Regions from separate parts of the Streptomyces sp. P9-A4 genome, predicted to be linked through region 1. Evidence: riboswitches for the same ligand, from Rfam matches in the RefSeq annotation. Region 1 holds a riboswitch; the other holds the start of a gene.
What was found. A riboswitch is a leader RNA that binds a small molecule or an ion and turns the genes downstream of it on or off. The one in region 1 is predicted to bind glycine.
Positions count from the first base shown of each region.

Region 2: another riboswitch for glycine. It lies ahead of gcvT (glycine cleavage system aminomethyltransferase GcvT); the one in region 1 lies ahead of gcvP (aminomethyl-transferring glycine dehydrogenase).

Region 1 covers NZ_JAZIFY010000001.1:983,132-987,259, forward strand. The annotation lists gene gcvP (aminomethyl-transferring glycine dehydrogenase) at 1-1,318, opposite strand, end outside; glycine riboswitch at 1,496-1,595, opposite strand; gene V4Y03_RS04370 (PRC-barrel domain-containing protein) at 1,709-2,083, shown strand; gene V4Y03_RS04375 (DNA polymerase IV) at 2,198-3,637, opposite strand; gene bldO (whiB transcriptional repressor BldO) at 3,746-4,128, opposite strand, start outside.
Region 2 covers NZ_JAZIFY010000001.1:5,354,248-5,358,375, forward strand. The annotation lists gene glyA (serine hydroxymethyltransferase) at 1-933, opposite strand, end outside; gene gcvH (glycine cleavage system protein GcvH) at 966-1,343, opposite strand; gene gcvT (glycine cleavage system aminomethyltransferase GcvT) at 1,441-2,565, opposite strand; glycine riboswitch at 2,623-2,734, opposite strand; glycine riboswitch at 2,736-2,835, opposite strand; gene V4Y03_RS24260 (AAA family ATPase) at 2,988-3,650, shown strand; gene V4Y03_RS24265 (enhanced serine sensitivity protein SseB) at 3,775-4,128, shown strand, end outside.

The DNA.
Region 1 (4,128 bases):
GCTGGGCGCGGCCGGTGGTCTCGTCGCAGGACATCGACACGTGGTCGGCGTCGACGCGGTAGAGGTTCACACCGGCCTCGCGGGCGGCGGCGACGACCTCGTCGGCCTTGCCGGGCACGCGGGCGGTGAGGGTGTCGAAGAAGGCGCCCTGGGTGAGCTCCACGCCACCGGCGGTCAGGCCGGCGGCCAGGATCGCGGCGTAGCGGTGGGTGCGGCGCGCGATGCCCCGGAGGCCCTCGGGGCCGTGGTAGACGGCGTACATGCCGGCCATGACGGCGAGCAGCACCTGAGCGGTACAGATGTTGCTGGTGGCCTTCTCGCGGCGGATGTGCTGCTCGCGGGTCTGGAGGGCCAGGCGGTACGCGCGGTTCCCGTCGGCGTCGACGGAGACGCCCACGAGACGGCCGGGCAGCGAGCGGGCGTGCTTGTCCTGGACGGCCATGTAGCCGGCGTGCGGACCGCCGAAGCCCATCGGGACGCCGAAGCGCTGGGTGGTGCCGACGGCGATGTCCGCGCCCAGCTCGCCGGGCGAGGTGAGCAGGGTCAGCGCGAGCAGGTCGGCGGCGACGGTGACGATCGCGCCGAGCTCGTGGGCGGCGTCGATCAGCGGCTTGATGTCGCGGACGGCGCCGGAGGCACCCGGGTACTGGAGGAGCACACCGAACACACCGCGCTCGGCGATCTCGGCCGGGATGCCCGCCGAGAGGTCGGCGACGACGACCTCGACACCGGTCGGCTCGGCGCGGGTCTCGATGACGGCGATCGTCTGCGGCAGGGCGTCGGCGTCGACCAGGAAGACACCGTTCTTGACCTTGCCGACGCGCCGGGCGAGGGACATGGCCTCGGCGGCGGCGGTGCCCTCGTCGAGCAGCGAGGCGCCGGAGGTGGGCAGCCCGGTCAGGTCGGCGACGACGGTCTGGAAGTTCAGCAGGGCCTCCAGGCGGCCCTGGGAGATCTCCGGCTGGTACGGCGTGTACGCGGTGTACCAGGCCGGGTTCTCCATCACGTTCCGCAGGATCACCGGCGGGGTGAAGGTGCCGTAGTAGCCGAGGCCGATCATGGGCGCGAGCACCTGGTTGCGGTCGGCGAGGTCACGCAGCTCGGCGAGGACCTCGGCCTCCGTGCGCGCGGACGGCAGGCCGAGCGCCTCGGTGTTCTTGATGACGTCCGGCACGGCGGCGGCCGTGAGCTCGTCGAGGGAGCCGTAACCGACCTGGGCGAGCATCTTGGCGCGCGCCTCGGCGTCGGGCCCGATGTGCCGCTGCTCGAACGGGATGCCCTGTTCGAGCTCGGAGAGCGGAGTGCGGTTGGCGGTCATGTACGGAGGCCTCCTGGTCGTCACGACCTGCGAGGGGCACCGCGGCGCGGGTACCCGGACGGCCTCCCCCTCTGTCATCTCAACCTGAGAGTTTCACCGGCACGCCTCACGGCACGCCGGCTTTCACCGTCGGTGAGAGCGCATGCCGTCTGACACCGCTCTGCTTTCCAGAGTGACCTCGTCCGCGCGGTACAGGGGCCTGAGAGATTCCGGGGAGGATTTGCTCCTTCGGCGTCCACCGGAAGGTTTCTCCGGAGGACTCTCCCGCACGGGGTCGACAGCCACAGCCAGCCTACCAGCGCGGTTGCGGCTGCCATCGCTCAAGTGGCCGACATCCCAGTTGTGCACTTTCGTAGGGGTGTAGAGCAGTTGCGACCAGTTGGAGGGACCGTGCAGACCGACATCGATCCGCGCAGCCTGATCGGCCGCAAGGCGTTCGACCGGAAGGGACACAAGATCGGAACCGTGGACGAGGTGTACCTGGACGACGCGACCGGCATCCCGGAATGGGCCGCGGTCCGCACCGGCCTGTTCAGCCGGGACGCCTTCGTCCCGCTGGAGCCGAGCGAGCTGGCCGGTGACGGCCTCCACGTCCCCTACGAACGCGCCCTCATCAAGGACGCGCCCGACTTCGGCGTGGGCCGCCACCTCTCCCCGGAACAGGAACTCCAGCTCTACCGCCACTACAGCATGGCCCTCCCGCCGCCCCCCACGGACACCCCGGACACGGACTTCGGCCGCCTGGCGGGCCAGGACGGCACCTGACCGAGAAGCCCGGCCCGCCGGGCGGGCCCGCCTCCCCGGCACGCCACGACATACCCGCACCGAGCCGCACGGGGCGGTGCGGGCCCAGCCGGGGCCGGCGGCCGGGCGCACCCCTCACGCCCCCACGTCACGACGCACCAGCGGCAACGGCTCCGACGGCTCCAGCTCCGGGTCGTCCACGGAGAACGTCCGCACCCGCCCCGGCCCGGACCACGGCTCCTCGAACCGCACCGTGACCCGCCCGACCCCGCTCCCCTGGACCCACCCGGCCCCGTACACCGCGTGCCGTACGTCATGGCCGGGCGACCAGTGCCGCTCCACGGCCCCCTCGGCCCCTCCGGAGCCCGCCTTCCCGCCCGTCACGGCCCCTGCGCCGGCGGGCGCCGACACGGCATCCTCCGCGGCCCCCTCCGCCACGCGGTCACCGGCTTCGGCGCCACCCCCCGCCTCCCCCTCCACGCGGGCTTCGGCCGCGCCCCGCGCCTCCGCCTGAGCGAACAGATCCTCCTGCGTGTAGTCCGCGAGCCCGCTCACCCCCACTCCGAGCAGCCGCACGCCCCCGGTCGTGTCCACGCCCTCCAGCAGCCGCCCCACCGCCTCCCGCACCACCCCCGGGTCGTCAGTGGGCCCCCGGAGCGTCTCGGACCGGGTCAGCGTGGAGAAGTCGTAGCGCCGCACCTTCAGGACGATGGTCCGCCCGGAGTGCCCCGAGGCCCGCAGCCGCCCGACGCAGCGCTCGGCGAGCCGCTCGACCTCGACCCGGATGCGTACCCGGTCGTGCAGGTCGACGTCGAAGGTGTCCTCGACGGACACCGACTTGGCGTCCCGCTCGGCCACCACGGGCCGGTCGTCGTGCCCCTGGGCCATCCTGTACAGCGAGGCCCCGTGCGCCCGCCCCAGCAGCCGTACGAGCTCGTCCTCGCCCGCCTCCGCGAGGTCGGTCACGGTGGTCATCCCGGCCCGCCGCAGATGCTCCCCGGTGGCCGGCCCCACCCCGGGCAGGATCCGCACCGACCGAGGGCCGAGCAGCTCGCGCTCGGTGCCGGGCTCGATCAGGACGAGCCCGTCGGGCTTGGCCTCCTCGGAGGCGATCTTCGCGATCATCTTGGAACCGGCGAGCCCCACGGAACCGGTGAGTCCCGTCGTCGCCAGGATGTCGACCCGCAGCCGCTCCCCGGCCGCCCGCGCGCTCGCGCCGTCGTCGGCCACGCCCCCGGCCTCAAGGTCGACGAAGGCCTCGTCGAGGCTGAGCGGCTCGACGAGCGGGGAGAGCCGGCCGAGCAGTTCCATGACCTGCTCGCTGATCGACCGGTAGAAGGCGAAGCGGGGCACGAGGTAGGCGGCGTTCGGTGCGAGCCGCCGGGCCTGGCCCATCGGCATGGCCGAGTGCACGCCGAAGCGGCGTGCCTCGTACGAGGCGGTGGCGACCACCCCGCGCGGCCCGAGGCCTCCGACGACCACGGGTTTTCCGCGCAGGCTGGGCTTCGCCGCCTGCTCGGCGGCGGCGAAGAACGCATCCATGTCGAGATGCAGGATCGTCGGCGCGGCTCTCACACGTCCGATGCTGCCCTACGCCACTGACAACGCCGCCCCGGCACGACCCGAGCCCGCCCCGACACGGCGCGGAACCCGCCCCGGCACGGAGCGGGCCCCGCCCACGACCTAGACGGCCTTGTCCCGCCGCCGCCGCGCCAGCTCGTCCCCCGGGTTGTTCCCGACCAGCGTCTCGCCGGTGTCGACCCGCTCCCCGTGCAGCTGCGAGAGCGCCGCCTCGACGTCCCTCCACACCACTCCGACGGCGATGCCGAAGACACCCTGCCCGCCCTGGAGCAGGCTGACGACCTCGTCGGGCGAGGAGCACTCGTACACGGTGGCCCCGTCGCTCATGAGCGTCATCCGCTCCAGGTCGCGGAAGCCCCGCGCGCGCAGATGCTGCACCGCGGCCCGGATGTTCTGAAGGGCGACCCCGGTGTCGAGGAACCTCTTGACGATCTTCAACACGACGACGTCGCGGAAGCTGTAGAGCCGCTGGGTCCCCGATCCGT
Region 2 (4,128 bases), 4.4 Mb from region 1:
GACGGAGACACCGTGCTCGGTGACGTCGTCCTGGACCAGGCGCTCGGCCAGCAGACGGGCGCCGTCCAGGGTGCGCTGCTGGCGCTCCTTGAACTCCTCCGAGGCCGCGACCTTGAAGGAGACGGCCTTGGCCGCGATCACGTGCTCCAGCGGGCCGCCCTGGAAACCGGGGAAGACCGAGGAGTTCAGCTTCTTCGCGAATTCCTTCTTCGCGAGGATGATGCCGCCGCGGGGGCCGCCGAGCGTCTTGTGGGTGGTGGAGGTCACCACGTCCGCGTACGGGACCGGGTTCGGGTGCAGACCGGCGGCGACCAGGCCCGCGAAGTGGGCCATGTCGACCCACAGGTAGGCCTCGACCTCGTCGGCGATCCGGCGGAACTCGGCGAAGTCCAGCTGGCGCGGGTAGGCGGACCAGCCCGCGATGATCACCTTCGGGCGGTGCTCCTTGGCGAGGCGCTCGACCTCGGCCATGTCGACCAGACCGGCCTCGTCGACGTGGTACGCGACCACGTTGAACTGCTTGCCCGAGAAGTTCAGGCGCATGCCGTGGGTGAGGTGACCGCCGTGCGCCAGGTCCAGACCCAGGATCGTGTCGCCCGGCTGGGCGATCGCGAACAGGGCGGCCTGGTTCGCGGAGGCGCCCGAGTGCGGCTGGACGTTGGCGTACTCGGCGCCGAACAGGTCCTTGATCCGGTCGATCGCGATCTGCTCGGCCACGTCGACGTGCTCGCAGCCGCCGTAGTAGCGGCGGCCCGGGTAGCCCTCGGCGTACTTGTTGGTGAGGACGGAGCCCTGCGCCTCCATGACCGCGACCGGAGCGAAGTTCTCCGAGGCGATCATCTCGAGGGTGGACTGCTGACGGCGGAGCTCGGCGTCGACCGCGGCGGCGACGTCGGGGTCCAGCTCGTGGAGGGGAGTGTTCAGAAGCGACATGAATCGATCCCTAGGGGGTCTCGGGCCTGGTCTCAGCCGGCGGAGAACGCGGTGTACTCGTCGGCGGAGAGCAGCTCGTCCGGCTCGCCCGCGACACGTACCTTGAACAGCCAGCCACCCTCGAACGGAGCCGTGTTCACCAGCGACGGGTCGTCCACCACGTCCTGGTTGGCGGCGACGACCTCACCCGAGACGGGGGAGTACAGGTCGCTCACGGACTTCGTCGACTCCAGCTCGCCGCAGGTCTCGCCCGCGGTGACGGTGTCACCGACCTCGGGGAGCTGGGCGTAGACGACGTCACCGAGCGCGTTGGCGGCGAACTCCGTGATGCCGACGGTCGAGACGCCGTCCTCGGCGTCCGACAGCCACTCGTGCTCCTTGGTGTAGCGCAGCTGCTGGGGGTTGCTCATGGCCTGATTCTCCTGGATCGGGGGAGTACTGATGAACGTGGGTCTTACGGGGTGAGACGCGAAGTGAGACGGATACGTCACTTCCGGCGCGGACGCGTCACTTCTGGCGCTTGTAGAACGGCAGCGCCACGACCTCGTAGGGCTCGTGGGTGCCACGGATGTCCACACCTACACCCTCGGTGCCGGGCGTGGCGTGCGCCGCGTCCACGTACGCGATGGCGATCGGCTTGCCGAGCGTCGGGGACGGGGCGCCGGAGGTCACCTCGCCGATCACCACGCCGTCCTTGACGACGGAGAAGCCGGCGCGCGGGACGCGGCGGCCCTCGGCGATCAGGCCGACGAGCTTGCGGGGCGGGGCGGTCTCGGCGCGCTCGGCGGCCTTCTCCAGCGCCTCGCGGCCGACGAAGCGGCCCTCGTTCGTCGTCTTCTCGAACTTCACGACCCGGCCGAGGCCCGCGTCGAAGGGGGTGAGGCCGGTGGTCAGCTCGTGGCCGTACAGCGGCATGCCCGCCTCCAGGCGGAGCGTGTCACGGCAGGACAGACCACAGGGGATCAGACCGACCGGGGCGCCCGCCTCGGTCAGCGCCTTCCAGACGCCCTCGGCGTGCTCGGGCTTGAGGAACAGCTCGAAGCCGTCCTCGCCGGTGTAGCCGGTACGGGCGATCAGCGCGGGCACGCCCGCGACGGTGCCCGGCAGGCCGGCGTAGTACTTGAGACCGTCCAGGTCGGCGTCGGTGAGCGACTTGAGGATGCCGGGGGACTCCGGGCCCTGGACGGCGATCAGGGCGTACGCGTCGCGGTCGTCGCGGACCTCGGCGTCGAAGCCGCCGGAGCGGGCGACGAGCGCGTCCAGGACGATCTGGGCGTTGGAGGCGTTGGCGACGACCATGTACTCGGTCTCGCCGAGGCGGTAGACGATCAGGTCGTCGAGGATGCCGCCGTCCTCCCGGCAGATCATCGTGTAGCGGGCGCGGCCGACGCCCACCGTCGAGATGTTGCCGACCAGGGCGTGGTCGAGGAGCGCGACGGCCTGCGGCCCGGCGACGGTGATCTCGCCCATGTGCGAGAGGTCGAAGAGACCGGCCTTGGTGCGGACGGCGACGTGCTCGTCGCGCTCGCTGCCGTACCGGAGCGGCATGTCCCAGCCCGCGAAGTCGGTCATGGTCGCGCCCAGGGAACGATGCAGGGCATCGAGGGCGGTCAGACGGGGGGCAGTGCTCATGGGTGGCTCCCGGATCCCAAGGGCGTGATCGGTGACGAACACATGACGGCGAGGACGTCCTCCCCATCTGTCATGGAACCTGAGAGGTTCACCGAGAGCATCTCGTCACCGAGAGATCGGCTTGCACCTTGGGTGGGGACACGGCAGGGTGTCCCGCTTTTCAGATCTGCCTCATCCGCGCGGTACGGGGCCTGAGAGATTCAAGGGAGGGTCTTGCTCCTTCGGCGCCCGGACGCGCTCTGCGGTCCGGAACTCTCCCGCGCGGATTCGAGCGGCCGGTATGCGATTGTGTGGCGACTGTGCGCGCCTGGCGCGCACATCATTGCACGAGGGCCCGGCGGGGCAAATCGCTTGTGTCTCATTACTGTTTCTTTACACTTCTTGGGCAAGGGTCTCCTGAGGCCCGGCAGGGGGGAGAAGCGATGAGGTTCCAGCACACCGGCGCATACGCTCCGAGTACGGGCATACCGTCCCAGCGGGCCCGTGCCAGAACCCGCCGCCGGGGCCGGCTCCTGCGGGACCTGCGCGAGCGCGGCGGCCGCGGTCCCCGTGCCCTCACCTTCGCCGCCGGCGACCTCGTCGTCGTCTCGGGCCTGCCCGGCAGCGGCAAGTCCACCCTCATGAAGCGCGTCGCCGAGGGCACCGGCATCGACTCCCAGGACGCCCGTGAGCGCTGGCAGGCCCGCATGCCCCGCCTCCTGCCGTACGCCCTCTACCGCCCTCTCGTCCGGCTCGCCCACTACGCCGGACTCCGCCGCGCCCTGCGCTCCGGCGCCGGGGTGATCGTCCACGACTGCGGCACCCAGTCCTGGGTGCGGGGCTGGCTCGCCCGCGAGGCCCGCCGCCGCGGCCGGGCCCTGCACCTCCTGCTCCTCGACGTCACTCCGGACGCCGCCCGCGCCGGCCAGCGCGCCCGCGGCCGGGGCGTCTCGGCCTACGCCATGGCCCGGCACCGGCGGGCCGTCGCGCGGCTCGTCCGGGCCGCCGAGTCCGGCAGCCTGCCGCACGGCTGCGCCTCCGCCACCCTGCTCGACCGGGACGCGGCGGACGCCCTGCGGAGGATCGGCTTCCGGGAGGCCGCCTGACGGCCGCCCCCGGGCCCCGGGCCGCCGCGTTCCGTACCCTTTGGGCCACGCCGCCACCGGGGCGGCGTTAGGGTGCTGCCGGGCGGCCGGTGCGGCAGGCCGTGCGAGAAGGGGAAACGGGACCGTGGACGTGACGTGGCCGGGCAATGAGCTCGAAGAGGTCCTTGCCGCCTCACTCGGCAACCCGGAGGCCGGCGGCCGGCTGGTCGAAGTACTGGGCCGCAGCTCCGTCTGGGTGCCCCTGCCCAACGGCGGCAGCGCCGAGAGTGCCGACCTCGACCTCCCCACCATGGAGATCGACGGCGCGGCGTACGTCCCCGTGTTCAGCTCCGAACAACAGTTCCTCGCCTGCGTCGGCGGCCACATGTCCTTCACCGTCGCCCCCGCCCGCGACTTCGCCCGCGGCCTGCCCCCGCAGCTCGGCATCGCGGTGAACCCCGGCGGCACCGTCGGGGTTCCGCTGCCCCCGCCCGCCGTC